Regions from separate parts of the Leifsonia sp. NPDC102414 genome, predicted to be linked through region 1. Evidence: predicted binding sites of a transcription regulator. Region 1 holds the regulator's gene; each other region holds the start of a gene.
What was found. Region 1 encodes HrcA, which represses chaperone genes, less so after heat shock. Its sites were predicted from a motif close to TTNGCACTCGNNNNNNNCGAGTGCNAA; they were not measured.

Region 1 (9,514 bases):
ATGGCCGACTCGTTGTTGACTTCGATACTCATGGGCCGGGCCTAACGTCGTTTCGGGAAGCGGTCGCGCGGGACGGAGGAACGGCGCTCAGCGCGGTTGGCGAACTCCGCCGCCTGCTCGCGCTCGTAGTGCAGCGCCTGCTTCTGCGCGTCGTACTCGGTGTACGCGTCCACGATGCGGCCGACCAGCGTGTGCCGGACGACGTCGTCGCTGGTGAGCCGCGCGAAGTAGATGTCGTCGATGTCCTTGAGCACACGCGTGACCAGGCGCAGACCGCTCGCCGCGGTCGGCAGGTCGACCTGCGTGATGTCGCCGGTGACGACCATCCGCGAGCCGAAGCCGAGCCTGGTGAGGAACATCTTCATCTGCTCTGGCGTGGTGTTCTGCGCCTCGTCGAGCACGATGAACGAGTCGTTGAGAGTGCGCCCGCGCATGTACGCCAGCGGTGCGACCTCGATCGTGCCCGCTGCGAGCAGCTTGGGCACGATGTCCGGATCCATCATCTCGTTGAGGGCGTCGTAGAGCGGACGCAGGTACGGGTCGATCTTGTCGGTGAGCGTGCCTGGCAGGTAACCGAGCCGCTCCCCCGCCTCCACGGCCGGGCGCGTCAGGATGATCCGGTTGACCTCTTTGCGCTGCAGGGCCTGCACGGCCTTCGCCATCGCGAGGTAGGTCTTTCCCGTACCTGCCGGGCCGATGCCGAAGACGATCGTGTTGTGGTCGATGGCGTCGACGTACTGCTTCTGACCGAGCGTCTTCGGCCGGATCGCCTTGCCGCGGGCGGTGAGGATCGCCTGGCTCAGCACATCCGACGGACTCAGGCCGAGGCCGGTGTCGAGCATCTTGGCCGAACTCGTCACCTCGGCCGGGCTGATCTCCTGGCCGTTGCGCACCATCAGCAGCAGTTCCTCGATCAGGCGGCGCGCAGCATCCACCTGTGCCGGGTCACCGGTGAGTGAGATCTCGTTGCCGCGCACATGGACGCTGACCTGCGGGTACTGCCGCTCCAGAGTGGTGAGCAGGCGGTCTTGCGGGCCGAGCAGCCGCACCATCTGCACGCCGTCGACGTGCAGGCGCGCCTCGGACGCGGCCGCCGATTCCGTGGCAGCCGCTGCCGTGGCTTCCGGTTCTCCCGCTGCAGGCGTTGATTCGCTAGTCGGCAAGGCTTCCTTCCTCGAGCTCTCCGCTCAGAACGTGGGCATGAACATGGAACACGGTCTGTCCCGCATTCGCCCCTGTGTTGAAGATCAAACGGAAATCGCCGTCCGCGTGTTCCTCGGCGAGTCGTTTCGCCGTCGCGACCAGCTCGGCGAGCAGCGCCGGGTCGCCCGCGGCGAGCTCCACGACGTCGCGATACTGCTGCGTCTTCGGCACCACCAGCAGATGCACGGGCGCCTTGGGCGCGATGTCGCGGAACGCGATGATGCGCTCGCCGTCGTAGACGATGTCGGCCGGGATCTCCCGCGCGATGATGCGCGTGAAGATCGAGGGCTGCTCGGTTTCCATGGTTCCCATCTTAAGCGCGCCGTCTACCAGCGACCGATGGATGCGTTCAGCACCGCCAGAGCTGCCGGCCCGGCGGTCGACGTGCGCAGCACTGTCGCGCCCAGGCGCACGAGCTCTGCCCCTGCGTCGCGGAACGCGTCGAGCTCGGACGGAGCGATGCCGCCCTCCGGGCCGACCACGAGCACGAGGGGGCGGCCATCCAGGGCGGCCTCGCGCACTGCGTCGGTCAGCTTCGCCTCGGCGTCCGGCTCGAGCACCAGCACGCGCGCATCTGCGCACAGCGCGGCGACCTGCGTGGTCGTGGCCAGTTCGCCGACCTCCGGCACCCAGGCGCGGATCGACTGCTTCGCCGCCTCGCGCACGATGGTCGCCCAGCGCTCGCGGCCCTTGGCGACTTTCTGGCCCTCCCACCGGGAGACGGAACGGCTCGCGGCCCACGGGACAACCGCATCCACCCCGAGCTCGGTGGCCGCCTGGATCGCGAGCTCGTCGCGGTCCCCCTTGGCGAGCGCCTGCACGAGCGTGATCGCCGGCGCGTGACGCTCGACGCGCTGCACGTCGGCCACGTCGATGGTGAGCGCGGTGTTCGTCGCCTCGACAACCTCGCCGCTCGCAACCAGACCGCGGCCGTTGCCGATCATCACGGTCTGGCCCGGCCGCGTGCGGTTCACCGTCGCAGCGTGCTTCGCCTCTGACCCCGTGATCGACAGGCGTTCGCCGACCGCGGCGTCGGCCAGGTCTTCGCGCAGGTAGAGGGAGCTCATCGCAAGGTCAGACGTTCAGGAAGCGGTCGCGCAGCTTCGCGAACAGCCCCTGCTGGAACCGCGCGAGCGACGGGTCGTCCTGCTTGTGGGTCGCGGCGAACTGCTTGATCAGCTCGCGCTCCTTGTGGTCGAGCTTGGTCGGGGTGACCACCTGGATACCCACCCGCAGGTCGCCGCGGCCGTTGCCGCGCAGGTGCGTGATGCCGCGGTCCTTCACCGTGATGATGTCCGCGCTCTGGATGCCAGCCTTCAGCTCCAGCTTGATGTCGCCGTCGAGCGCCTTCACCGTTGCGGTCGTACCGAGGATCGCATCCGTCATCGCCACTTCGAGCGTGCAGAGCAGGTCGTCGCCGTCACGGCTGAACACGTCGTGGTGCTTCACCTTGATCTCGAGGTACAGGTCGCCGTTCGGGCCGCCGGCGGGGCCGGCCTCACCGCTGCCCGGCATCTGCAGGCGCAGGCCGGTGTCGACGCCGGCGGGGATGTCGACGGGGACTGTGCGACGGGCGCGCACGCGGCCCTGGCCCTGGCAGGTGACGCACGGGGTGGCGATGACGGTGCCGTAGCCGCGGCAGGTGCCGCACGGCGTCGAGGTCATCACGTTGCCGAGCAGCGAGCGGACCGACCGCTGGATGCTGCCGGTGCCGTGGCAGATGTCGCAGGTGACCGGCGCGGTTCCCGGCTGGCAGCACGAGCCGTTGCAGGTCTCGCAGACGACGGCCGTGTCCACCTCGAGGTCGCGGTGCGTGCCGAAGATGACCTCGTCGAGGTCCACCTCCACGCGCAGCAGGGCGTCCTGGCCGCGCTCGCGACGCGACTTGGGGCCGCGGGACTGGCCGCCACCGCCGAAGAAGGTCTCGAAGATGTCGCCGAAGCCGCCGAAGTTCTGGCCTCCCCCGCCGAATCCGGCCTGCGGCCCGAGGTCGTACTGCTCACGCTGCTGCGGGTCGCTGAGCACGTCGTACGCGTGGGTCACCAGCTTGAAGCGTTCTGACGCCTCGGCGGACGGGTTCACATCTGGGTGCAGCTCACGGGCGAGGCGACGGTACGCCTTCTTGATCTCGTCGGGGGTGGCGTTGCGCTCAACGCCCAAAACTTCGTAGTGGTCGGCCACAGACGGCTTATCCTTCGTGTTCGTTGTCTTATTCGCCGAGCAGGCGGGAGAGGTAGCGGGCCACCGCTCGCACGGCGGCCATGTTGCTCGAATAGTCCATGCGGAGCGGGCCGAGCACGCCGAGACGCGCCAGCTCCGACCCGGATGCGGTGTAGCCGCTCGACAGCACGGAGGTCTCCGCGAGCCCGAACGACGCGTTCTCGCGGCCGATGCTCACCGCCACCCCGTGCTGATCGCCCGCCATCTCACCGAACAGCTTCAGCAGCACCACCTGCTCCTCGATGGCTTCAAGGACGGGGTAGATGCTCCCGGAGAAATCGTGCTCCGTGCGCACCAGGTTCGCGGCGCCCGCCATCACGAGCTTGTCCTGACGGTTGGCAGCGATCTGCTCCATCAGGGCGGAGGCGACGGGAGCGACCAGCGCCTGGGTGCGCTCGGTGAGCGCATGAGGGAGCTGGGCGAGCCTGGCGGCGGCGTCGGCGAGCGGAAGGCCGGCCGCAGCGCCGTTGATGGCGCCCCGGATCTCCGCGACGTCCTCGTCGGACAGCTCCGCCGCGAGTTCGATGGTGCGCTGCTCGACGGCGCCGGTGTCGGTGATCAGAACGCTGAGCAGCCTCCGCGGAGCCAGCGTGACCAGCTCGATGTGCCGGATGCGCGACCGCGACACCGACGGGTACTGCACGAGGGCGACCTGGTTGGTGAGCTGGGAGAGCATCCGGACGGTGCGCGCGAGAACGTCGTCCAGGTCGGCCGACTCACCGAGGAACACCTCGATGGCCTGGCGCTGCGCCTGACTGAGCGGACGCACCTCGGCGAGGTGGTCGACGAACAGGCGGTAGCCCTTGTCCGTCGGCACACGACCGGACGAGGTGTGCGGGGCGGCGATCAGGTCTTCCTCTTCGAGAGCGGCCATGTCGTTGCGGATGGTCGCGGCGGAGACGCCGAAGGAGTGGCGCTCGACGATGCTCTTGGAACCGACCGGCTCCCGCGAGGCGACGTAGTCCTGCACGATGACACGCAGCACTTCGAGGCTCCGCTCAGAAACCATCCGACCCGCCTCCCGAAGACCCTTAGCACTCGCTGAACCTGAGTGCTAATCATAACGCGCTGACACGCCCACGCGACCATTGCCCCACCGCGAGCGGCGGCAGTACGGTATGCGCACAGGTTCGATTCGTACGATCCGCGAACGAAAGGCTCCGACCATGAGTGACCCGAACCAACCGCCGGTCGATCCGGCAGGCGGCGGCGTCCCACCGCAACAGCCGAACGTACCCCCGCAGCAGCCGACAGGCCAGGTGCCGTCGCAGGCGCCGCAGCAGCCGTACGGCGGGCAGGTGCCTCCGCAGCAGCCGTACGGTCAGCAGCCGCCGCAACAGCCGGGCCAGCCATACGGCCAGCAGCCAGGCCAGCCGTACGGTCAGCAGCCCGGCCAGCCGTACGCGGCGCCCGCCGCACCGCTCGACCCCACGCAGGACAAGCAGTGGGCATCGTTCGCCCACCTCGGCGGCATCCTCTGGATCCTGCCGTCGCTGATCATCTTCCTCGTGTTCAAGGACCGCGGGCAGCTGACCAACCAGGAGTCCAAGGAAGCGCTCAACTGGCAGATCACCTGGATCATCGTCTGGGTCGCCTCCCAGATCGTCGGCGCCGTGCTGGCGTTCACCGGCTTCGGCTGGCTGATCTTCGGGCTGCTCATCCCGTGGATCCTCTACGTCGTCAACCTGATCTTCTCGATCCTCGGCTTCGTCAAGGTCAACGGAGGCGGCACATACCGCTACCCGGTGAACTTCCGCTTCATCAAGTAGCCCGTTCCGCTGCGTCGAAGACGCCGAGAGACTCCGTGTCTCTCGGCGTCTTCCCAGTTTCGGCACGTTTGCCCTACTGTTATGGCTGACGATCCCGTCCACGACCCCGTCCGCCCCCAGCGGGCGAAGCCAAGGAGAGAACAATGTCCGCAACGCCCCCGCCGCCGCCCAGCGCACCGTACGGAGGCCAGTCCCAGCAGCTCAGCCCCTCGGATGAGAAGCTCTGGGCGACGCTGGTCCACATCGGTGGCATCATCTTCAACTGGATCCCGGCCCTCGTCGGCTACCTCGTCCTCAAGGACAAGGGACCGTTCGTCCGCGCGCACACCGCGACCGCTCTGAACTTCCAGATCACGATCTTCATTGCGTACATCGTCGGCGGCATCCTGTCGATCGTGTTCGTCGGCGTGATCATCATCGCCGCGGCCGCTGTGTTGAACATCGTCTTCAGCATCATCGCCGCGATCAAGGCCAACCAGGGTCAGTACTACGTGTACCCGGTGGCGATCAAGTTCGTCAGCTAGCACCACGCGCCACGAACTCCCCGCCTCAGGACCTCTGTTCCGAGCCGGGGCGTTCGTCGTTTCGGGGTGCGCGTTCCCGGCTGCTCGGGATGCGGTCAGTCGTCGAGCAGGCGGCGGACGACGGCGTCGGCCAGGAGGCGGCCGGAGAGCGTCAGCTCGATCGTCCCGCGGAGCGCTGCACGCGCATCCACCAGCCCGTCGGCGATGAGCCCGGCGACGGCCGTGCGTCCGTGCTGGTCGAGCTCGGCGGTGGCGATGCCGTCCCTGATGCGCGTGAGCAGCAGCACGCGCTCGACCCGCCTCGTCTCCGCATCCAGGGTCTCGCGGCCGGCAGCGGGCGACTCCCCCGCCAGCACTCGGCCGGCGTATGCGGCCGGATGCTTCACGTTCCACCAGCGGACCCCGCCGACGTGGCTGTGCGCGCCGGGTCCGACGCCCCACCAGTCGTGTCCCTGCCAGTACGCGAGGTTGTGCCGCGACCGGTGGTCGTCGTCGCGCGCCCAGTTGCTGACCTCGTACCAGCCGTATCCGGCGTCGGCGAGGCGCGCATCCGCCAGCTCGTACATGTCGGCCTGCAGGTCCTCGTCCGGTTCCGCGACCTGACCGGACTTGATCTGCCTGGCCAGCTTGGTCCCGGTCTCCACGATCAGCGAGTACGCCGAGAGGTGGTCGGGGCGGCAGGCGATCGCGGAGTCCAGCGACCGCTCCCAGTCCTCCAGCGACTCGCCGGGCGTGCCGTAGATGAGGTCGAGGCTCACCTGAAGCCCTGCATCCCTGGCCCACTCCACCACCAGCGGCACGCGCTCAGGGTCGTGGGTGCGCTCCAGCGTCGCCAGCACGTGCGGCACGGCGGACTGCATCCCGAACGACACCCGGGTGAACCCGGCGTCGGCGAGGCTGCGCAGGTAGGCGGCGTCGACGGAGTCCGGGTTGGCCTCTGTGGTGACCTCGGCGCCGGATGCGAGCCCCCACGCATCCCGGACGGCGGCGAGCATCCCGGCCAGATCCGAGGCGGGAAGCATCGTCGGCGTTCCTCCACCGAAGAACACGGTGGACGCCTCCCTGGCGGGAAGCCCGCTCAGCTCCAGTGCGCGGGCGGCGAAATCGACCTCCCGCTGGGCGTGGCCGGCGTACTCGGACTGCGAGACGCCGCGCAGTTCGGTCGCGGTGTACGTGTTGAAGTCGCAGTATCCGCAGCGCACCCGGCAGAACGGAACGTGCAGGTACACGCCGAACGCGCGCTCGGCGACGCCGTCGACCACGGAGGTTGGCAGGAGGCCGTCTGCGGGAGCAGGGTCGCCGAGAGGAAGAGCGCTCGGCACCTCAGGCCGCCCTGGCGGGAAGCAGCGACCGCAGGTACTTCGCGGTGTAATGACGCTGGGCGAGTCGCAGAATCGGCGACACGAGCCGGTAGAACGCGGTCGACGGCCGGTAGAACGCGCGCAGCACGAACCACACGGACCCGTCGTCGCGCAGCTCGACCAGGAACGCCTCCTCGCCGGACTCCGGGTGGCCGTGCAGGGTGCCGTACGCGAACCCGGCGCGATGCTGCTCGTCGATGACGTAGACGACACGGACGGGCGCAGACACGTGGACCGGCCAGAACGGGATCTTCAGCACGGCGGTCATGCCGTTGGCGATGTACGGCGACCCGTCGTCCGCGAAGATCGCCTCCGACGGCCGGTGTTCCTGCATCTTCGCCGGGGTGCCGTCCGGGTTGAACACGACGCCCTCGTACTGAACGCCGGTGCCCTCATGCGTCTCGGTGACCTTGATGCCGCTCCCCCGCTGCACCCCCCACGTCATCAGGGCGGTGACCGTGGATGCGAACCGCTCCTCCCCGCTGCCGATCCGCGCCTGACGGATGAACGACTTGTAGCCCTTCGGCGGGTAGTAGAGCAGGTCGGGAGCCTGCGTGCCACCGACCGCACCGTAGGTGACGGGCTGATCGGTGAACGTTGAGCGACGCATTGGTGCTACTTCTCTTCCTCACTCTGTGTGCCCAGTCTCCAACGGGTGGAGCCAGACGACAACTCTACTTGGCGCGCGCCACGCGGGACGAAATGGGGCGGGGTGAGGGCGTGAGGTAATGAGCGCGCGTCGCGCTGCCCGTCATCCCACGAGCTGCCGCGGTGAACAAGCCGAATCGACACGACCAGTACGCAGCGGCGCCGAACGCGTGCGGAGTGCGTGTCGTTCAGTCCGGGCGGGCGAGCGACTTCGCATCCGATGCGCCGCGGCCCGCGCGCACCTTACGTCGCGCGTGCTCCGCATGGATGAACGCGCTCGAGCTCGGCAGCCAGAGCAGCACCGTCGCGGCGATGCTTGCGGCGTCAAGCGCCAAAGTCGGGGAAGGTTCGGTGAGGGACAGTATGGCTGTGAGACCGACGAGAACAGTCAGAAGAATACGCGCCCACACCCGACCGCGGAACACCAACCAGCCGCAGAGCACGGGAAGCTCGGAAATCACCAACGCGACGAGCATCAACCCCACCCCGAGCGCGACGGTCGTCCCCACCATGGCGGGAATCCTGACCTCGAAGACACCCTTCGCCTCCAGGGTGTGCGACGCACGAGCCGCGAAGTCCTGCCAGTCATGGGTCGCAAATGTCACGATGAACTGCACGGCGACGACGAGGCCGACCAGCAGGAGGAGCGCCACAGCGACGCGAAGGGGCGCCGGCGGTGTTTCGCGCTGCCGACGACCGTCGCGGCCCATCAGAGAACCGGACACCGAGCCTACTTCTTGTCCTTCTTCTCCACGTCGCCGGACAGGGCGGCGATGAACGCCTCCTGGGGGACTTCCACGCGGCCGACCATCTTCATGCGCTTCTTGCCCTCCTTCTGCTTCTCGAGGAGCTTGCGCTTGCGGGTGATGTCGCCGCCGTAGCACTTCGCCAGCACGTCCTTGCGCATCGCGCGGATGCTCTCGCGGGCGATGATGCGCGCACCGATGGCCGCCTGGATGGGGACCTCGAACTGCTGACGCGGGATCAGCTCGCGCAGACGGCCGGTCATCAGGACGCCGTACGCGTACGCCTTGTCGCGGTGGACGATCGCGCTGAACGCATCCACCTGCTCGCCCTGGAGGAGGATGTCGACCTTCACCAGGTCGGCCTCCTGCTGGCCGGTGGGCTCGTAGTCGAGGGAGGCGTAGCCGGCGGTGCGGCTTTTGAGCTGGTCGAAGAAGTCGAAGACGATCTCACCGAGGGGCATCGTGTAGCGGATCTCGACACGGTCCTCGCCGAGGTACTCCATGCCGAGGAGCGAACCGCGGCGGCTCTGGCAGAGCTCCATGATGACGCCGACGTAGTCCTTCGGTGCGAGGATGGCGGCCTTCACCATCGGCTCCTCGACCTTGGCGATCTTGCCGCCGGGGAACTCGCTCGGGTTGGTGACCGTGATGACCTTCTTGTCCTCGGTGGTCACCTCGTAGATCACGCTGGGCGCGGTGGTGATGAGGTCGAGGCCGAACTCGCGCTCCAGGCGCTCGGTGACGATCTCCAGGTGCAGCAGACCGAGGAAGCCGCAGCGGAAACCGAAGCCGAGGGCGACGGAGGTCTCGGGCTCGTAGACGAGGGCCGCATCCGACAGCTTGAGCTTGTCGAGCGCTTCGCGCAGTTCCGGGTAGTCGCTGCCGTCGATCGGGTACAGGCCGGAGAAGACCATCGGCTTCGGCTCCGTGTATCCAGGGAGCGCATCCGTCGCCGGTTTGGCAGCCGATGTCACGGTGTCGCCGACCTTGGACTGGCGCACGTCCTTCACGCCCGTGATCAGGTAGCCGACCTCGCCGACGCC
Region 2 (9,514 bases), 860 kb from region 1:
AGAATGGGCCATGGACCGGAGTCTGCGTCTCCCGGCTGCAGGTCGATGAACGTCTGCGGCTCGCCGGATCCGCCCACCAGGGCGCGGACGGCGTCCGGAGTCGTCATAGTGTCACACGCCGTCGCGGCGACCGCCTGCGTCCCTGTCGGCGTCGCCGATGCCGTCGCGGAGCCGCTGGCCCCCGGAGCAGGCGCCGGAGCGCTGACGCAGCCGGACAGCAACGCCGCCAGCGCCGTCGCCCCGCCGACCACCAGTACTGCTCGCGACCGTGTGATCCCCCGCATGATTCCCCCCGAAGTACGTCTGAGTGCTCCCACAGTCAAGCGCACGCCGCATCCCGCAGCCAGCTGGTGCGCGTGACGGTTCGGTAACGACGAAAGAGGGCGCCTCCCGTGTGGGAGACGCCCTCTTCGCGATGCGTTAGGACTTAGAAGTCCATGCCACCGGTCGGGTCGCCGACCGGAGCAGCATTCTTCTCCGGCTTGTCGGCGACGACGGCCTCGGTGGTGAGGAACAGCCCAGCGATCGACGCTGCGTTCTGCAGAGCCGAGCGGGTGACCTTCACCGGGTCGTTGATGCCGGAGGCCAGCATGTCGACGTACTCGCCGGTCGCGGCGTTGAGGCCGTGGCCGACCGGGAGGTTGCGGACCTTCTCGACCACGACGCCGGCCTCGAGGCCTGCGTTGATCGCGATCTGCTTCAGCGGAGCCTCGATGGCGACGCGGACGATGTTGGCGCCAGTGGCCTCGTCACCCGTGAGCTCGAGCTTCTCGAAAGCGGTCTTGCCTGCCTGGATGAGGGCCACGCCACCACCGGCGACGATGCCCTCTTCGACGGCAGCCTTCGCGTTGCGGACGGCGTCCTCGATGCGGTGCTTGCGCTCCTTGAGCTCCACCTCGGTTGCAGCGCCGGCCTTGATGACCGCGACACCGCCGGCGAGCTTCGCCAGGCGCTCCTGCAGCTTCTCACGGTCGTAGTCGCTGTCGGTGTTGTCGATCTCGTTGCGGATCTGAGCGACGCGGCCCGCGATGGCCTCCGGGTCGCCTGCACCCTCGACGATGGTGGTCTCATCCTTGGTGATGACGACCTTGCGTGCCTGACCGAGCAGGTCGAGGGTGACGTTCTCGAGCTTGAGGCCGACCTCCTCGGAGATGACCTGGCCACCGGTGAGGATGGCGATGTCCTGCAGCTGCGCCTTGCGGCGGTCGCCGAAGCCGGGAGCCTTGACGGCGACCGACTTGAAGATGCCGCGGATCTTGTTGACGATCAGCGTGGCCAGGGCCTCGCCGTCGACGTCCTCGGCGATGATCAGGAGCTGCTTGTTGGCCTGGATCACCTTGTCGACGATCGGCAGCAGATCCTTGATGTTCGAGATCTTCTGGTTGGCGATGAGGATGTACGGGTCCTCGAACACCGCCTCCTGGCGGTCCTGGTCGGTGACGAAGTACTGCGACAGGTAGCCCTTGTCGAAGCGCATGCCCTCGGTCAGCTCGAGCTCGGTGCCGAAGGTGTTCGACTCCTCGACGGTGACGACGCCCTCCTTGCCGACCTTGTCGATCGCCTCGGCGATGATGTCGCCGATGGTGGTGTCTCCGGCGGAGATGGATGCGGTCGCAGCGATCTCCTCCTTGGTCTCGACCTCCTTGGCGCTCGCGATGAGCTCCTCGGTGACGGCCTTGACGGCCTTCTCGATTCCACGCTTCAGGGTGATGGGGTCTGCGCCGGCGGCCACGTTGCGGAGGCCCTCCTTGACGAGCGCCTGAGCGAGAACGGTCGCGGTGGTGGTTCCGTCACCCGCGACGTCGTCGGTCTTCTTGGCGACCTCCTTGACGAGCTCCGCGCCGATCTTCTCGAACGGGTCGTCGAGCTCGATCTCCTTCGCGATGGAGACGCCGTCGTTGGTGATCGTGGGGGCTCCCCACTTCTTCTCGAGAACGACGTTGCGGCCGCGCGGGCCAAGCGTCACCTTGACGGTGTCGGCCAGGATGTTGAGGCCGCGCTCAAGGCCGCGGCGGGCGTCCTCGTCGAAAGCAATGATCTTTGCCATGGTTGTTTCTCGTCCCTCCCGGACGTCTGCGAAAGATGCGAACGGTTAGCACTCGATCAGATGGAGTGCTAAAGCGATTCTGGCACTCGTGCCCGTCGAGTGCAAGACGAGACGTCACGCTGGGGGCGGACGCACGAGAGCGCCGCCCCATTCGGGACGGCGCTCCACCAGGTTGGTTGCTGCGTGCTACGCCGGACGCACCGACTCAGCCTGCGGGCCCTTCTGTCCGCTGCCGACTTCGAATACGACCTGCTGACCCTCTTCGAGGACCTTGTAGCCGTTCATGTCGATGGCGGAGTAGTGGACGAACACGTCCTGTCCCCCGTCGTCGACGGTGATGAATCCGTAGCCCTTTTCAGCGTTGAACCACTTCACGGTTCCGTTCGCCATGCATTACTCCTATTGCTGTGTTTCGTAGCGACGGCCCATCACCGGCGCGTTGAATCCAGATACTAATGCTTTCAATGCATGCAATCACCAGCTATTTCGCGAAAAAGACAGGAAATGACCGGAAACCGTTAGAAGTTAAACAAGCCCGAAACAATACGGGACGCACCGAAAAGGTCAGCCCGTGAAGTTGCTTCCCAGCACCACTGTGATATCAGCCCCGGTCGCGGCGTAGTCCTGGGTCTCCGCCGTCGTGGCGCCGGGGAGCGCCTGGGCGACGCCGAGGGCGGCCCCGGCGTTCTTCGCATCCGAGTAATAGACGACGGTCTGGGTGAGGTCGGTCTTGTCCGCATTCGCGAGGGCGCCGACCTTGATGCCGGCGGCTGTCAGCTTGGTGCCTGCGGCCTGTGCGAGGCCCTCGGTCGGAGTGCCGTTGAGCACGTTCACCGTGAGGGCGGGGTCGATGGTCGGCACGATGGTCGGCGTCGGAGACGGCGTCGGCGTCTTCGACGCGGAGCTGGTACCCGGCGTGCCGTGGAAGGAGATGCTGCCGTTGACGAGCGACAGTCCGAAGACGCCGGCTCCGATCAGCACGACGGTGGCGAGTGCCGCCCAGCCGAAGCCGATCCAGCCTCGTCCCTTCGCGCGGGGTGCGCGGTGGGCTCCGACGCGGTTCAGGTCGTCCGGAATCGCGTCGAACCGGTCCTTGGGGTACTTCTCAGCCATCGTGTCGAGGGTCCTCAGTCGTCGGACGCGAGCGTCCGGGAGCTTCTGGCGGCCATTCTCGCCTCGCGCAGTCTGAGCAGGCGCTTGACGAGCATGGGGTCGTGCTGCAGAGCGGCCGGCTGGTCGATCAGTGCACCGAGCAGCTGATAGTACCGTGCCGCGGACAGACCGAACTCCTCGCGGATGGCCTGCTCCTTGGCGCCGGCGTGCCGCCACCACTGCCGCTCGAACGCGATGATGGCGACGTCCCGCTCGCTCAGGCCGTCAGGACGTTGGATGGATGCCCGGTCGTCTGCCGCGTTCGCCACCCTGGTCCCTTCATTCCTGTCGGTCGTGCGTCGCTGGTGCGTTCGCGGTTCATCCTATTTGCGGCTTTCTGTGTGTTGGCCTTCCGCCGCGCGGCGGTTCGCGGGACGAAACAGGGAACAGGCGCGGCCCCGCATCCGTTTAGTGTTGAGAACGACGAAAGGAACACGCATGGAGTACAACGTCGCCAAGAGCGAAGACGAGTGGCGCACAGAGCTCAGCCCGGAGCAGTACGCCGTGCTGCGCGAGGCGGGCACCGAGCGGCCGTGGACGGGCGAGCTGCTCGACGAGAGCCGCGCAGGCCTCTACACCTGCGCCGCCTGTGGAGCGGAGCTCTTCAAGTCGGGCACCAAGTTCGACTCCGGATGCGGCTGGCCGAGTTTCTACGAGTCGGTCCGCCCGGACGCCGTCCAGCTCCTCGAGGACAACAGCCTCGGAATGGTCCGCACCGAGGTCCGCTGCGCGAACTGCGGGTCGCACCTCGGCCACGTCTTCGACGACGGCTTCGGCACCCCGACCGGCGACCGCTACTGCATGAACTCGCTCTCCCTCAACTTCACCGAGGGCGAGTAGGAGTGTCCAAGCTCGTCGACGCTGTCGCCTCCCGTCGCTCGTACTCGCGAGTGACGGAGGCGGCGCCGACCCACGAGCAGCTCCTGCCGCTGATCGCGGCGGCGGGACGGGTGGCTGACCACAGCTCCCTGCACCCGTGGCGCGTGATCGAGCTCCGCGGAAACGCGCGCTCCCGCCTGGGCGCCGCGTTCGCGAAGGATGCGCGCGCCTCCGGCTCCGACGCGGAGAAGATCGCGGCCAAGCCGCTGCGCGCGCCGCTCTTGCTGGCGATCGTCTCCGTGCGGACCAAGAGCGAGAAGGTGCCGGGCTGGGAGCAGGACGCCGTCGCCTCCGGGGTGGCGCACATCCTGAGCCTGCTGCTGCACGACGCCGGCTGGGGCGTGATCTGGCGCACCGGCCATCAGACCAGAGCAAAGGCTGTGCACAAGATGCACGGTCTGAAGAAGAACGAGCGCCTGCTCGGCTGGCTCTACGTCGGCGGCATCCCTGACGGCTCGAAGGAGAGCCACCGCAAGACCGTCGACCCCGAGCGCTACCTCACGACGCTCGCGTAGCCTGCCCGCTTCTGGCGGCGTTCCCCCACCGGATGCTCGCCACGGCGACCGCGACCAGCGCCAGCAGCGTGCCGGCGACCGTCGAGAACGCCACGGGATGCGCGGAGCTCGGCGCGAGCAGATCGAGCAGCAGCGCGGTGAGGAGCTGTCCGGCCACGGTCGCGAGTCCGAGCACGAGCACGCCGAGCACCCGGACCAACAGTGCCGCCCCTGCGATGAAGACGCAGCCGATCGCTCCGCCGACGTAGAGCCACGGCTCGGCGGGCAGCGACGTCGGCCAGCCGGCGATCGACGAGTGGACGACCATCAGGACCGCCAGCACGCTCGTGCCCACCACGAAGTTGATGAAGGTGGCCGTCAGCGCGCTCTCCGCGACGACGCGCACCTGACCATTGACGGCCTGCTGCCAGCCGACGCCGAGGCCGGCGATGAGCGGCAGCGCCATCATCCAGAGCGGGACACTGCCGCCGAACTGCGAGGAGACGGCCCAGCTGACGGCCGCGAGCGCCAGGGCGGCGCCGACGACGCGCGCCGGGGTGAGCGGCCGTTTTCCTCCCGCGCCGATGCCGATCATGTCGAGGACGAGGCCGCTGACGGTCTGACCGGCGACGATCGACACCGTGAACAGCGCGACGCCGAGCACAGCGGCGGTGAGCCCCTGCGACAGCACGAGGAACGCACCGGCGGCGCCGCCGCAGACGTACCACCAGCGCAGCTCTCCCCCGCGGAGGGCGCCGACGACCCTGCCGAGCCCGCGACGGCCGGCCGGTGCGATGGCGAGCGCGACCAGCAGGATGAGCAGGCCGGACCCGAAGGAGATGACGGCGGCGGTGAAGCCGTCTCCGATGCGAGCGCCGAGCTCCCCGTTGACGCGGGACTGCAGGGCGACGCCCGCCCCGCACAGGACGGCGAAGACGATGGCCAGCCACACGGGGAAGGCCCGTCTCCTGTCAGCACTCACCGAACAAGCCTAGATGCACGCGTGCGCAGGAACGGCCGTGCGCCCAGGCGCCGGCACGGCGGTCGGCACGACCCTTCCTGGCCGGCGACGCAGCGGACGCCGCGCTCAGGGAGCCGGCGCGTCGCCGTCCGCCGGGGTGGGATGCGGCAGCCAGGGGATGTTCTCCTCGGGCGCCACGTCCTTCTCGACGGACAGGTCGTAGTCGTCGTCTTCCGGCTTCTTGTCTGTCATGTCCGTCACAGTACGCCAGCAGGGTCACGCCGTATAGCGGGCGCGATCTGCTCGCAGCTCATGCCGGGGGCGCGTCCGCGAGCAGGGCGAGCGGCGACTCCATCGCGTCGGCGATGTCGCGCAGCAGCCCGGCTGCGACGCCCCCGTCCGTCACCCGGTGGTCGAAGACCAGCGAGAGCTGGGCGATGCGCCGTGGGACCACGGCGCCGTCGACCACCCAGGCGCGCTCGATCATCCGGCCGATGCCGAGGATCGCGACCTCCGGGTGGTTGATGATCGCGGCGCTGCCGTCGACGCCGAGGCTGCCGTAGTTGTTGATCGTGAAGGTCGAGCCGGTGAGCTCGGCCGGGGCGAGGCCACCGGCCCGGGCGTCGCGCGTGAGCCTGTCGAACGCGCCGTCGAGCTCTCGGATGGTCATCCGGTCTGCTCGGCGTACGACGGGGACGACGAGTCCGCGCGGGGAGTCGACGGCGAAGCCGAGGTTGACACCGTCGAAGGTGTCGATGCCGGCGCCGTCCGCGGTGACCCGGCCGGCCAGCTCTGGACGGCGCGCGAGCGCTGCCAGCGTGAAGCGGGCGACGAAGGACAGCAGCGACGGCGTCCGGTCGCCGAAGCGAAGGCGGCGACGCGCATCCCACAGCTCGGTGACGTCCACGTCGACCCAGACGGTCGCCTCGGGGATCTCGGAGCGGCTGCGGGTCATGTTCGCGGCGACGGTGCGGCGGAAGAGCGAGAACGGGGTGGATGCGCGGAGCGCGAGCCCCGTGCGCTGGTCGACGGTGGGCGCAGCGGCGGGCGCTGCAGCGCGCGCTGCAGCGCGCGCGGAAGCCGGGGCGACGGCAGCAGCAGCGGGCGCCGCAGCGGCGAACGCCTCCTCCACGTCGCGACGGGTGATGACGCCGCCCTCCCCGGTCGCGCGAACGGTCGACAGGTCGATGCCGTGGGTGCGCGCCAGCGTCCGGACGACGGGCGAGATCACGGGCACGGGTCCGGAACGAGCGGGCACGGACACGGCGGTCGCCGTCACCGTCGAGCGGCGCACGCGGCGACGGCCGGAGCGGTGCAGCTCTGTCGTGCCGTAGCCGACGAGCACGTGGCCGGAGCCGGCCGTGCTCGTCTGGTCCGGCGTGCGCTGGTTCTCGGGCGCGCTCTGCGGCTCGTCCTGTGTGCTCTGCGGCTCGTCCACCTCGATCAGCGGGGCGCCGACGGCCAGCGCCTCGCCCTCCTCGCCGTGCAGCGCGGCGACGGCGCCAGCGAACGGCGACGGCACCTCCACGACCGACTTGGCCGTCTCCACCTCGGCGATGGGCTGGTCGACGGCAATCACGTCGCCGACCGCGACCAGCCAGCGCACCAGCTCCGCCTCGGTGAGTCCCTCGCCGAGGTCCGGCAGCCGGAAGACCTGCGCGCTCACGCGTCCTCCCACTGCAGGTCGTCCACCGCGTCCAGGACGCGGTCGACCCCTGGCAGGTAGAACCGCTCCAGCTTGGGCGGCGCGAACGGGGTGTCGAATCCGGTCACCCGGCGAACGGGCGCCTCCAGCACGTGGAAGCAGCGCTCGGAGACCCGTGCCGCGATCTCGCTGGCCATGCTGGCGAAGCCAGGCGCCTCCGCGATCACCACGGCACGCCCCGTCGAGCGCACAGCGGCGCAGACCGTCTCGTCGTCGAACGGCACGAGGCTGCGCAGGTCGACCACCTGCAGGCTGCGCCCCTCCTCCTCTGCGGCCTCCGCCGCGGCGAGCGCGACGGGCACGCTCGGGCCGTATGCGATCAGCGTCGCGTCCGTGCCCTCCCTGGCGATGCGGGCTCGGCCGAGCTGCGGGATGGGAGCGGCGAGGTCGACCTCGCCCGTGGACCAGTAGAGCTTCTTCGGCTCCAGGAACACCACGGGATCCGGCGACGCGATGGATGCGCGGAGCAGCCCGTACGCATCCTGCGGCGTTGCAGGCGACACCACCGTCAGCCCCGGCGTGTGCGCGTAGTACGACTCGGACGAGTCGGAGTGGTGCTCGACCCCTCCGATGCCGCCCGCGTACGGGATGCGGATCACCATCGGGAGCCGCACCGCCCCCTTGGTGCGGTTGCCCATCTTGGCCACGTGGTCGACGATCTGCTCGAACGCCGGGTACGCGAACGCGTCGAACTGCATCTCGACCACCGGGCGCATCCCGTTCATGGCCATGCCGACGGCGGTGCCCACGATTCCGGCCTCCGCGAGCGGGGTGTCGAAGCAGCGGGCCTCGCCGAACCGGGCGGCGAGGCCGTCGGTGATGCGGAAGACGCCGCCGAGCACGCCGACATCCTCGCCGAAGACGAGGACGGAAGGGTCGGCGTCGAGAGCGTCCGCCATCGCCCGGTTGATGGCCTGGGCCATCGACATGGTGACGATCGTCGGCTCCGCCGCGGTGCCGCCGGTCGCGCCGTGGTCGGCCGGTGCGTCGTGCATGAGCGTCATCTGGCTGCCTCCTGGTCGTGTGCGGTGTCTGCCTGCCGCTGTCTGGCCAGCTCGTCGGCGAGCTGCGCCGCCTGCTCGCGCAACTGCGGCGTCTGCGCGGCGTAGACGTGTGCGAACAGGTCTTCCAGATGCGGTTCGGCCTCGGCGTTGACGGCGGCACGCAGGTCGCTGGCGACCCTCTCCGCGTGGGCCTGGAGCTCGACCTCGTCTCCGTCGCTCAGTGCATCCATCGACCTCAGCCAGGCGCGCACCCGTAGCAGAGGGTCGCGGGCGAGCCAGGGCGTGACCTCGTCGTCGCTGCGGTAGCGGGAGGCGTCGTCGGCGTTGGTGTGCGACTGGATGCGGTACGTCAGCGCCTCCACGAGGGTCGGGCCTCCCCCGTCGCGGGCCTCGTCCACCGCCTCGCCGAGGACGGCGAGCAGTGCGGCGAGGTCGTTCCCATCGACCTGACGGCCGCGCATCCCGTAGCCGATGCCCTTGTGCGCGATGCTGGGCGCGGCCGTCTGTCTGCTGAGCGGCACCGAGATGGCGTAGCCGTTGTTCTGCACGAGGAAGACGACGGGCAGGTGGAAGACGGCGGCGAAGTTCATCGCCTCGTGGAAGTCGCCCTCGCTGGTGGCGCCGTCGCCGCAGATGGCGAGGACGACCGTGTCCTCGCCGCGCATCCTGGCGGCGTGCGCGAAGCCGACGGCGTGCAGGAGCTGGGTGGCGAGCGGCGTGGCCTGCGGGGCGACGTTGTGCTCGCGCGGGTCGTAGCCGGAGTGCCAGTCTCCGCGCAGCAGCTGGAACGCGTCGAACGGGTCGACGCCGCGCGTGATGACGGCGACCGTGTCGCGGTAGGTGGGGAACAGCCAGTCGCCGTCGGCGAGCACCATGGCCGCTGCGACTTCGCAGGCCTCCTGGCCGTGCGACGACGGGTAGACGGCGAGCCTGCCCTGGCGCACGAGCGCGTTGGCCTGGTCGTTGATGCGACGGCCGAGCACGAGCTTGCTGTAGCCGTCGAGCATCCGCTCGACGGACGGGGTGGGGTATAGGTCGTCCTCGTGGGACGAACCGTCCTGTTCGATCAGCCGCAGCGGGGTGGCGCACGGCAGCAGGTCGTCGGCGTGCATCCGTTCTCCTTTGAAAGACGTCGCTGTCTTTCAGGATGACTTCGCTGGATCGCGCGCGCTAGAGGTGCGACGTTTTCGAGACGAATGGATGCGCATCCTCTGTTTCGATGTCAAACTGTCTGACAGACATGGACGACATCGACTCCCGCATCATCGACGC
Region 3 (9,514 bases), on a different contig from region 1:
AACGGGTACGGCCCCCGCTGGGCCTCCGGCTCGTCGCCGGAACCCGTTTAGGCTTGATCCATGCTTCTCGCCATCGACACCTCCGCCGGAACGAGTGTGGCCGTGGTCGATCGTGACCGCGGGGTCATCGCCGAGCGCACGGAGGCCGACACCATGCGGCACGCCGAGGTCATCGGCGAGCTGATCGAGGCGGTGCTGGCCGAGTCCGGCGTTCCCGTGAGCGCGCTGTCCGGCGTCGTCGCAGGCATGGGACCCGGCCCGTTCACCGGGCTGCGCGTCGGCATCGCGGCGGCCAAGGCGTTCGCCTTCGGCGCTGGGAAGCCGCTCGTGCCCGTCGTCAGCCACGACGCCGTCGCGTTCGAGCGCTACCGCGCGCGAACACTGGGTGAGCTGCTGGTGGTGACGGATGCCCGCCGCAAGGAGCTGTACTGGTCCGCGTACTCCGGGGTGGACGAGCACGGCATCCCGGTGCGTCTGGACGGCCCTGGACTGACGAAGCCGGACGACCTGCCGCACGCAGGGATGACCCGGTTCGACGCATCCACTGTCTCGGCCGGCGCGCTCGGGATGATCGCCGAGCTGCGCTACGCGAACGGGCTGTCGTTCGACGCCGACGAGCCGCTCTACCTGCGGTCGCCGGACGTCACGCTCTCCTCCGGCCCCAAGCGGGTGAGCGCGTGACCGCCTGGCAGCTCCGGCGCGCCACCGACGACGATGTGGATGCGATCATGCAGCTCGAACGCGCCACCTTCGTCTCCGATGCGTGGTCGGAGCACTCGATGCGCTCCGAGGTGGCGAGCGCGAACGGGTACTACCTCGTCGCGTTCGAGCCTGAGCATCCGGAGCGGATCGACGGTTACGCCGGACTGCTGGCGCCGGAGGGTGCAGGCGAGGGCGACATCCAGACCATCGCCGTCGCCCCGCACGCCCGCCGCAGGGGGCTCGGCCGCGTGCTGATGCTGTCGCTGATCGGCGAGGCGCGCAAGCGAGGGGCGCGTGAGGTGTTCCTCGAAGTGCGCGCGGACAACCCGGGGGCGCAGACCCTGTACCGCGAGCTCGGCTTCGAGGAGATCGGCGTGCGTCCCCGCTACTACCAGCCGGACGGCGTCGACGCGATCGTGATGCGGCTCGCCGTTCCGGCCCCGCAGACGACGATCGCCACGACCACAGAGACGACGGCATGAACAGAGAGAACCCCCTCGTCCTCGGCATCGAGACCTCCTGCGACGAGACCGGCATCGGCATCGTCAGGGGGACGACCCTCCTCGCCAACACCATCGCATCGTCGATGGACGAGCACGCGCGCTACGGCGGCGTCGTTCCTGAGGTCGCAGCGCGTGCCCACCTGGAGGCGCTGACGCCGACGCTGCGCACAGCGGTCGCCGACGCCGGCATCGACCTGGCCGACGTCGACGCAGTCGCCGTCACTAGCGGGCCGGGGCTTTCCGGCGCGCTGATGGTCGGCGTCGGTGCGGCGAAAGCGCTCGCCCTGTCGCTCGGCAAGCCGCTGTACGCGGTGAACCACCTGGTCGGCCACGTCGGAGCCGACCTCCTCGACGCCCACGGCGGAGAGGGTCACCCCGTCGAGCTGCCGACGATCGCGCTCCTCGTCTCCGGCGGCCACACCTCGCTGCTGCTCGTCCGCGACCTGGTGACCGACGTCGAGTTGCTCGGCGAGACCATCGACGACGCGGCGGGCGAAGCGTTCGACAAGGTGGCGCGCGTCCTCGGGCTGCCGTATCCCGGCGGGCCGCAGATCGACAGGGTCGCCGTCGACGGAGACCCGAAGGCCATCCGGTTCCCCCGCGGCCTGACCAAGCCGAAAGACCTGGAGCACCACAGGTACGACTTCTCCTTCTCCGGGCTCAAGACCGCGGTCGCGCGCTGGGTCGAGCAGCGGCAGGATGCGGGAGAGCCCGTGCCCGTCGCCGATGTCGCCGCCTCGTTCCGCGAGGCCGTCGTGGATGTGCTGATCACCAAGGCGCTCGCCGCCTGCGCCGACCACGGCGTCCCTCGGCTGCTGCTCGGCGGAGGAGTGGTCGCGAACGCGCGGGTTCGGCAGGTGGCTCAGGAGCGGGCGACGGCCGCGGGGGTCGAGCTGCGCATCCCCGCCCTGTCGCTGTGCACGGACAACGGGGCGATGATCGCCGCTCTGGGCGCTCAGTTGATCATGGCCGGTCACGAGCCGAGCACCCTCGGCTTCTCGGCGGACTCGACCCTCCCTGTCACCGAGATCCAGGTCATGCGCTGACCTGCGGGGGCGCGGATACGACCGAGGTATCGCGCGGCCGCCGGACCGAGTGGTACTGCGGTCCCCATTCCTGTGCGGACGCTCACGGTGGCGCATCCCGATCGGTATGGTGGTTCGAGGGGGCGCCGATGGGGGACTGTCGTTGACACCCCTGTGCACGCGCTGCCAGCATTGGCTGCGTTACAGGAATTTCTCAGGATTGAAGGAGATGGGTCTCATGACCGATCCGAACGTGCCGGCGGAGCCGGTGGACCCCAACGCACAGAGCGGCGACGTGCCGACCGGAGAGGCGCAGACCGGCGCGGTTCCTCCCGTCCCGCCCGAGGCGCCGGCAGCGCCCGTGCCCCCGGCGGCGCCCGTTCCGCCCGCGGGCTACGGCCAGCAGCCGCAGGCACCGAGCCAGCCGTACGGTCAGCAGCAGCCGTACGGGCAGCAGCAGCCGTATGGCCAGCAGCAGCCGTATGGCCAGCAGCCGTACGGGCAGCAGCAGCCCTATGGCCAGCAGCAGCCGTACGGCCAGCAGCAGCCATACGGCCAGCCCGCATACGGCCAGCCCGCATACGGCCAGCCTGCCCCCGGATACGCGCAGCCGTACGCGGCGCCCGCCAAGTCCCCGACGCTGAGCATCCTGTCGATGGTCGGCGGCATCATCGGCGTCGTGCTCGGCTGGGTCTACGGCATCGGCTTCCCGTTCGGCGTCGCCGCGATCATCCTCGGCTTCATCGGCAAGAGGAAGGAACCGGCCGCGAAGGGCTTCTGGCTCACCGGCATCATCACCGGATTCGTCAGTGTGCTGTTCTCTGTGATCATCTGGGTGGTCATCATCATCTTCATCATCGCCGTGAGCGCGAGCAGCAACTACTACAGCGGATACTGATCCTCCGGCTGTCCGATGGGCCGGGATGCGCGCGAGCGTGTCCCGGCCCATCGTCGTCTCCGGCCAGTCGATCGGGTCAGTGGATGCGTTCCACCAGCATCGCCGTGTGCTTGCCTGCCACGCGCGTGAGCAGCAAGGTCGCGGACGCCGAGCCGCTCAGGGAGAGGCGCTTGCGGAGCGTGGCAGGGTCGACATCCACGCCCCGCTTCTTGATCTCCAGGGTGCCGATGCCGCGCTCGCGGAGGGCGCGCTTCAGGTCGCGTTCGTTGAACGGCAGCGTCTCGATCACGCGGAAAGCCGTGGCGAACGGTGTGGTGGAGAGGGTGTCCGAGGTGATGTACGCGATGCCGTCCGCGAGCATCCGGCCGTCGACGCTGCGCGCGAGGTCGCCGATCAGCCTGGCGCGGATTACGGCGCCGTCCGGTTCGTAGAGGTAGTCGCCGAGCCCGCCGGTCGCCTCGTCGTCGCTGTCAGCGCGCGCGGTGAGCTCGTTGGCCTCGTCGCCTCTGATTACCAGGGCGGCGCGGCCGACGCCAGGGCGCGCGAGCACACCGAACCAGAGGCCCATCTCGACCACCTGGCCGTCCACCGAGACCCACTGGGCTTCAGCGGAGGAGGGGATGAGGTCGCGGTCGAGGCCGGGTCCGAGCTTGACGCCGACGGACCGTCCCGTCGCCAGCTCGAAGGCGAAGCCGAGGGATGGGGAGTACTCGTCCGGGTCGGTGAGACGGGAGGTCTGGCCGTGCCCTGCCGTTCGCCTGGCCGGGTCGAGGAAGACGCCGTCGAACGAGCGCAGGTCGACGTCCTCCGCCTTCCTGTGCTCCACCGTCGTGCGGGGGAACGGGGCGAGGTTGTAGCTGGCGATCGCGGCGGTGACCTCGTCGGCGTCGACGGCGAGAACCTCGATGTCGAGCGCGGAGATGGCGAGCGCATCGCCCCCGATGCCGCAGCCGAGGTCGGCGACGCGCTCGAGCCCCGCCGACTGGAAGCGTCCGGCGTGCCGGGCGGCGACCGGCAGCCTGGTCGCCTGTTCGAGCCCGGCCTCTGTGAAGAGCATCCGCTCGGCGAAGTCGCCGAACTTGGCCGTGGCCTTCGAGCGGAGCTTGGCCTGGGTGAGCACGGCGGCGACCAGCCCGGGGGAGTGGCCTGCCTTGCGCAGGTCGCTGACCATCCGGAGCACGTCGCGCTCCGAGTGGTACGGCGGAAGCGAATCGAGCAGCCGCAGCCCCTCGGTGGAGAGCAGCTCGACGAGTTCCGACCGGTCCATGCGACTCACGCTACCTCCTCCGCGTCACCCTCTTGGCACTCACGTTGCGTGACTGCTAACGCACCCTCTAAACTCGTGTTAGCACTCTCACTATGAGGCTGCTAACTCACGTCTTTGTTCACGCCTGTGTTTGTAGGAAAGAGGGTCAACCGTGTCGGTCTCCATCAAGCCGCTCGAGGATCGCATCGTCATCAAGCAGGTCGAGGCTGAGCAGACCACTGCATCTGGTCTGGTCATCCCCGACACTGCCAAGGAGAAGCCGCAGGAGGGCGAAGTCGTCGCCGTCGGCCCCGGCCGCATCGACGACAACGGCAACCGCGTTCCGCTCGACGTCGCCGTCGGCGACAAGGTGATCTACTCCAAGTACGGCGGAACCGAGGTCAAGTTCGGTGGAGAGGACTACCTCGTCCTCTCCGCTCGCGACGTTCTGGCCGTCGTCGTCCGCTGACGACAGGCTGTTCGAAGGCCCGGATGCGCACGCGCATCCGGGCCTTCGTCGTTCTCCGTGTCCCTCGTCGCGCGTAGGATCACTCCGTGCCCCAGAGCGAAACATCACAGAGCGAGCCCGTCACCGCCAAGCCCCTGTCCGAACACCGTCGCTCCGGTCTCGTCTACGCCATCTCCGCGTACGTCCTCTGGGGCATCCTGCCCATCTACTTCCTGTCGCTCGTGCCGGCGAGCGCGTGGGAGATCGTCGCGTGGCGGGTGCTGTTCTCGCTGGTCTTCTGCGCCATCCTGCTCACGGTCACCAGGAAATGGCGCGCGTTCGGCTCCCTGCTGCTGAACAAGCGGGTCGTCTTCACCATGGGCGTCGCTGGAGCGCTGATCTACGTCAACTGGCAGACCTATGTGCTCGCGACGGTCAGCGGCCATGTCGTCGAGGCGGCGCTCGGGTACTTCATCAACCCGATCGTGACGGTCTTCCTCGGCGTGCTCGTGCAGCGCGAGAAGCTGCGGGTCGCGCAGTGGGTGGCGGTCGGCGTGAGCGTGATCGCGGTGGTCGTCCTGGCGATCGGCTACGGCTCGATGCCGTGGATCGCGCTCATCCTGGCCTTCTCGTTCGGACTGTACGGCCTCATCAAGAAGCGCGTCGGTGGGGCAGTGGATGCGGTCTCCGGGCTGACCCTGGAGACCATGTGGCTGACCCCCGTCGCCATCGTACAGCTCGTCGTGGTCGGGGCGACGGTCGGCGTCACGCTCGGCACGGTCAGCGTCTGGCACACGATCGCGCTGGTCGGTACCGGCGTCATCACCGCCGTGCCTCTCCTCTTCTTCGCCGCTGCCTCGCGGAGGCTGCCGCTGGTCTACATGGGGTTCATCCAGTACTTCGCCCCGTTCATCCAGTTCCTGGTCGGCGTGGTGGTGCTGCACGAGGCCATGCCGCCAGAGCGCTGGTTCGGTTTCGCCATCGTGTGGTTCGCACTGCTCATCCTGTGCGTCGACATGATCGTCGCCAGCCGCTCCGGCCGGAAAGCTGCGGAACTCGACGTCGCGACCGTGGAATAAACCACCAGGGTTCTGCCGTTACGATTGATTATCCGCAGGCGCTGGTGGCGGCGGACTTCTTCCAACTCCGCAACGACTAAGGGGTGAAATGGATCAGTCGGATCCGTTCGGTTTCATCGGTTTGACCTACGACGACGTGATGCTCCTTCCCGGGTACACGGACGTCATCCCGAGTGAGGTCGACACCTCCTCGCGGCTCACCAAGCGCATCTCGGTCTCCGCTCCGCTCCTCTCGAGCGCGATGGACACCGTCACAGAGTCCCGCATGGCCGTCGCCATGGCGCGGCAGGGCGGCATCGGCATCCTGCACCGCAACCTCTCGATCGAAGACCAGGCGGCGCACGTCGACAAGGTCAAGCGGTCCGAGTCGGGCATGATCACCAATCCCGTCACCACCACCCCGGACGCCACCGTAGAAGAAGTGGATGCGCTCTGCGGCCAGTTCCGCGTCAGCGGCCTCCCCGTGGTCGAGGCGGACGGCACCCTCGTCGGCATCATCACCAACCGCGACATGCGCTTCGTGTCGCCGTTCGAGCGCACCACCACCTATGTGCGCGACGTGATGACCAGGATGCCCCTGATCACCGCTCCTGTCGGCATCGACCCGGACTCCGCGGTCGCCATCTTCGCCGAGCACAAGATCGAGAAGCTCCCCCTGGTCGACGCCGACGGTCGCCTGCGCGGGCTCATCACGGTCAAGGACTTCGACAAGAGCGAGAAGTACCCGAACGCCACAAAGGACGACGAGGGCCGGCTGCGCGTCGGCGCAGCGATCGGCTTCTTCGGCGACGGCTGGGAGCGTGCGATGACCCTCATCGACGCCGGCGTCGACGTCATCGTGGTCGACACGGCCAACGGAGAGAGCCGCGGCGTGCTCGACATCATCAGCAGGCTGAAGCACGAGCCGCGCGCCAAGCACGTCGACGTGATCGGCGGCCAGGCCGCCACCCGCTCCGGCGCTCAGGCACTCATCGACGCCGGCGCTGACGCGATCAAGGTCGGCGTCGGACCCGGCTCCATCTGCACCACCCGCGTCGTCGCCGGTGTCGGTGTTCCGCAGGTGACCGCGGTCTACGAGTCCTCGCTCGCCGCGCGCCCGGCCGGGGTGCCGCTGATCGCCGACGGCGGTCTGCAGTACTCGGGCGACATCGCGAAGGCGCTCGTGGCCGGTGCGGACACCGTGATGCTCGGCTCGCTGCTCGCCGGAACCTCGGAGTCGCCGGGAGACCTGGTCTTCGTCAACGGCAAGCAGTTCAAGAACTACCGCGGCATGGGCTCGCTCGGTGCGATGCAGACCCGCGGCAAGAAGACCTCGTACTCCCGCGACCGCTACTTCCAGGCGGACGTTCCGAGCGACGAGCAGCTCATCGCCGAGGGCATCGAGGGTCAGGTGCCGTACCGCGGCCCGCTGTCGGCCGTCGCATACCAGCTGCTCGGCGGCCTGCGTCAGTCGATGTTCTACGTCGGCGCCCGCACCATCCCCGAGCTCAAGGAGCGCGGCAAGTTCGTGCGCATCACCCCCGCAGGGCTCAAGGAGTCGCACCCGCACGACATCCAGATGGTCGTGGAGTCGCCGAACTACACACGCTGAGCTCGGCTACGCCGGGTCACTCCGCTGAACGAAACCGCCGTCCCCTCCCCGTGGGCGGCGGTTTCGTCTATTCTGGAAGGCTTTGTCCGCATCCAGATCAGGAGTTCTCCTCATGGGTCACATCGACGTCGCCGGTGTCTCGTACACCCTCGCCGACGGACGGCCTCTGCTCGACGACGTCGGCTTCCGGGTCGGCGACGGCCGTGTCTCCGCGCTGATCGGCGCGAACGGTGCGGGCAAGTCGACCCTGCTGCGCATCATCCGCGGCGAGCTCCGGCCGGATTCCGGCGTGGTGGCCATCGACGGAGGGCTCGGGGTGATGGATCAGTTCGTCGGGCACGTCCGCGACGACCGGACCGTGCACGACCTGCTCATCCAGGTGGCTCCGCCTACGGTGCGCGGGGCGGCCGAGCGGCTGATCGCCGCCGAGGACGCGATCATCGTGCGCGACGAGACGGACACCCAGCTGCGCTATGCGACGGCGCTCGCCGAGTACGCGGATGCGGGCGGGTACGAGCACGAGGTGCTGTGGGACCACTGCACCGTCGCCGCCCTCGGCATCCCGTTCGAGCGCGCCAGGCTCCGCACCGTGCGGACCCTCTCCGGTGGCGAGCAGAAGCGCGTCGTGCTGGAGGCGCTGCTGCGCGGGCCTGACCAGGTGCTGCTGCTCGACGAGCCGGACAACTACCTGGATGTGCCTGGCAAACGCTGGCTGGAAGACCAGCTGCGCTCGACGCCGAAGACGGTCCTGCTCGTCTCGCACGATCGCGAGCTGCTGGCCAGCGCCGCCGACCGCATCGTCACGCTGGAGCTCGGCGCGGCGGGCAACACCACGTGGACGCACGGCGGCGGCTTCGGCGGCTATCACGCGGCGCGCGAGGAGCGCATGGCCAGGCTGGGGGAGCTGCGCAGGCGCTGGGACGAGGAGCACGCCAAGCTGAAAGCGCTGGTGCTGCGGTTCAAAGAGAAGGCGAAGTACAACAGCGATCTCGCTTCGGCGTACCAGGCGGCGCAGACCAGGCTCGCGAAGTTCCTGGAGGCCGGCCCGCCAGAGGCGCGCCCGCGCGAGCAGAACGTGCGGATGCGCCTCACCGGTGCGCGCACAGGACGTCGCGTCGTCGAGTGCCACGGCCTGGAACTGACCGGGCTGATGCGCCCGTTCGACGCCGAGATCTGGTTCGGCGAGCGGGTCGCGGTGCTCGGCTCCAACGGCTCAGGCAAGTCGCACTTCCTGCGGCTTCTCGCGGCGGGAGGGACGGACCCCGACCCTGCCGCCGGGCACCTCGCGTCTGCGGACGTCGCCGGAGCACCCGTTCCGCACACGGGCGTTGCGAAGCTCGGCGCGCGGGTGGCGCCCGGGCTCTTCGCGCAGGCCCACGAGCATCCGGAGCTGGTAGGAAGGACCCTGCTGGACATCCTGCATCGCGGCGACGACCGCAGAGACGGGATGCCGCGAGAGGCGGCCAGCCGCGTTCTCGACCGCTACGGACTCGCCGCCGCAGCGGAGCAGACGTTCGAGTCGCTGTCCGGCGGCCAGCAGGCGCGCCTGCAGATCCTCCTGCTCGAACTGTCAGGGGCGACCCTTCTGCTCCTGGACGAGCCGACCGACAACCTCGACCTCGTCTCGGCCGAGGCGCTGGAGGAAGGTCTGGCGGGTTTCGAGGGCACGGTGGTCGCCGTGACGCACGACCGCTGGTTCGCGCGCGGCTTCGACCGGTTCCTGGTGTTCGGCGAGGACGGCGAGGTCTACGAGGCGGACGAGCCGGTGTGGGACGAGGGGCGCGTGGCGCGGGCGCGCTGAGATCCGGGCTCAGCGCATCCGGTGGATGCGCGCGATCGCCTCGGTCAGCACCTCTGCCGAGCACGCGAAGTTGAGCCGCACGAACCCGGCGCCCTGCGCTCCGAAGTCGGTGCCGGGGTTCAGCGCGACCTTCGCCTCCGACAGGATGCGGGCGCTGGGGTCGTCGCCCCAGCCGAGCCCGCGCAGGTCCAGCCAGGAGAGGTAGCTCGCGTGCGGCTCGC

Region 2: groL (chaperonin GroEL) is a predicted target of HrcA. The motif match lies at 2,093-2,119, and genes of this name have one in related genera.
Region 3: groES (co-chaperone GroES) is a predicted target of HrcA. The motif match lies at 4,428-4,454, and genes of this name have one in related genera.

The regions. Positions count from the first base shown of each region.
Region 1 covers NZ_JBIWKN010000001.1:766,184-775,697, reverse strand. Annotated here, with positions in the region: gene ybeY (rRNA maturation RNase YbeY) at 1-32, opposite strand, end outside; gene ACIRCZ_RS03640 (PhoH family protein) at 42-1,163, opposite strand; gene ACIRCZ_RS03635 (histidine triad nucleotide-binding protein) at 1,153-1,506, opposite strand; gene ACIRCZ_RS03630 (16S rRNA (uracil(1498)-N(3))-methyltransferase) at 1,530-2,270, opposite strand; gene dnaJ (molecular chaperone DnaJ) at 2,278-3,384, opposite strand; gene hrcA (heat-inducible transcriptional repressor HrcA) at 3,413-4,432, opposite strand; gene ACIRCZ_RS03615 (DUF4870 domain-containing protein) at 4,590-5,192, shown strand; gene ACIRCZ_RS03610 (DUF4870 domain-containing protein) at 5,336-5,716, shown strand; gene hemW (radical SAM family heme chaperone HemW) at 5,812-7,038, opposite strand; gene ACIRCZ_RS03600 (DUF1990 family protein) at 7,040-7,687, opposite strand; gene ACIRCZ_RS03595 (hypothetical protein) at 7,914-8,450, opposite strand; gene lepA (translation elongation factor 4) at 8,456-9,514, opposite strand, start outside.
Region 2 covers NZ_JBIWKN010000001.1:1,629,351-1,638,864, forward strand. Annotated here, with positions in the region: gene ACIRCZ_RS07780 (hypothetical protein) at 1-284, opposite strand, end outside; gene groL (chaperonin GroEL) at 428-2,047, opposite strand; gene ACIRCZ_RS07790 (cold-shock protein) at 2,234-2,437, opposite strand; gene ACIRCZ_RS07795 (LytR C-terminal domain-containing protein) at 2,612-3,160, opposite strand; gene ACIRCZ_RS07800 (DUF3263 domain-containing protein) at 3,175-3,468, opposite strand; gene msrB (peptide-methionine (R)-S-oxide reductase MsrB) at 3,638-4,039, shown strand; gene ACIRCZ_RS07810 (nitroreductase family protein) at 4,042-4,593, shown strand; gene ACIRCZ_RS07815 (DMT family transporter) at 4,577-5,554, opposite strand; gene ACIRCZ_RS07820 (hypothetical protein) at 5,660-5,785, opposite strand; gene ACIRCZ_RS07825 (dihydrolipoamide acetyltransferase family protein) at 5,844-7,199, opposite strand; gene ACIRCZ_RS07830 (alpha-ketoacid dehydrogenase subunit beta) at 7,196-8,242, opposite strand; gene pdhA (pyruvate dehydrogenase (acetyl-transferring) E1 component subunit alpha) at 8,239-9,354, opposite strand; gene ACIRCZ_RS07840 (Lrp/AsnC family transcriptional regulator) at 9,483-9,514, shown strand, end outside.
Region 3 covers NZ_JBIWKN010000004.1:256,879-266,392, forward strand. Annotated here, with positions in the region: gene tsaE (tRNA (adenosine(37)-N6)-threonylcarbamoyltransferase complex ATPase subunit type 1 TsaE) at 1-51, shown strand, start outside; gene tsaB (tRNA (adenosine(37)-N6)-threonylcarbamoyltransferase complex dimerization subunit type 1 TsaB) at 61-681, shown strand; gene rimI (ribosomal protein S18-alanine N-acetyltransferase) at 678-1,184, shown strand; gene tsaD (tRNA (adenosine(37)-N6)-threonylcarbamoyltransferase complex transferase subunit TsaD) at 1,181-2,251, shown strand; gene ACIRCZ_RS16635 (DUF4190 domain-containing protein) at 2,469-3,128, shown strand; gene ACIRCZ_RS16640 (SAM-dependent methyltransferase) at 3,205-4,395, opposite strand; gene groES (co-chaperone GroES) at 4,547-4,843, shown strand; gene rarD (EamA family transporter RarD) at 4,930-5,901, shown strand; gene guaB (IMP dehydrogenase) at 5,990-7,492, shown strand; gene ACIRCZ_RS16660 (ABC-F family ATP-binding cassette domain-containing protein) at 7,605-9,293, shown strand; gene ACIRCZ_RS16665 (MalY/PatB family protein) at 9,303-9,514, opposite strand, start outside.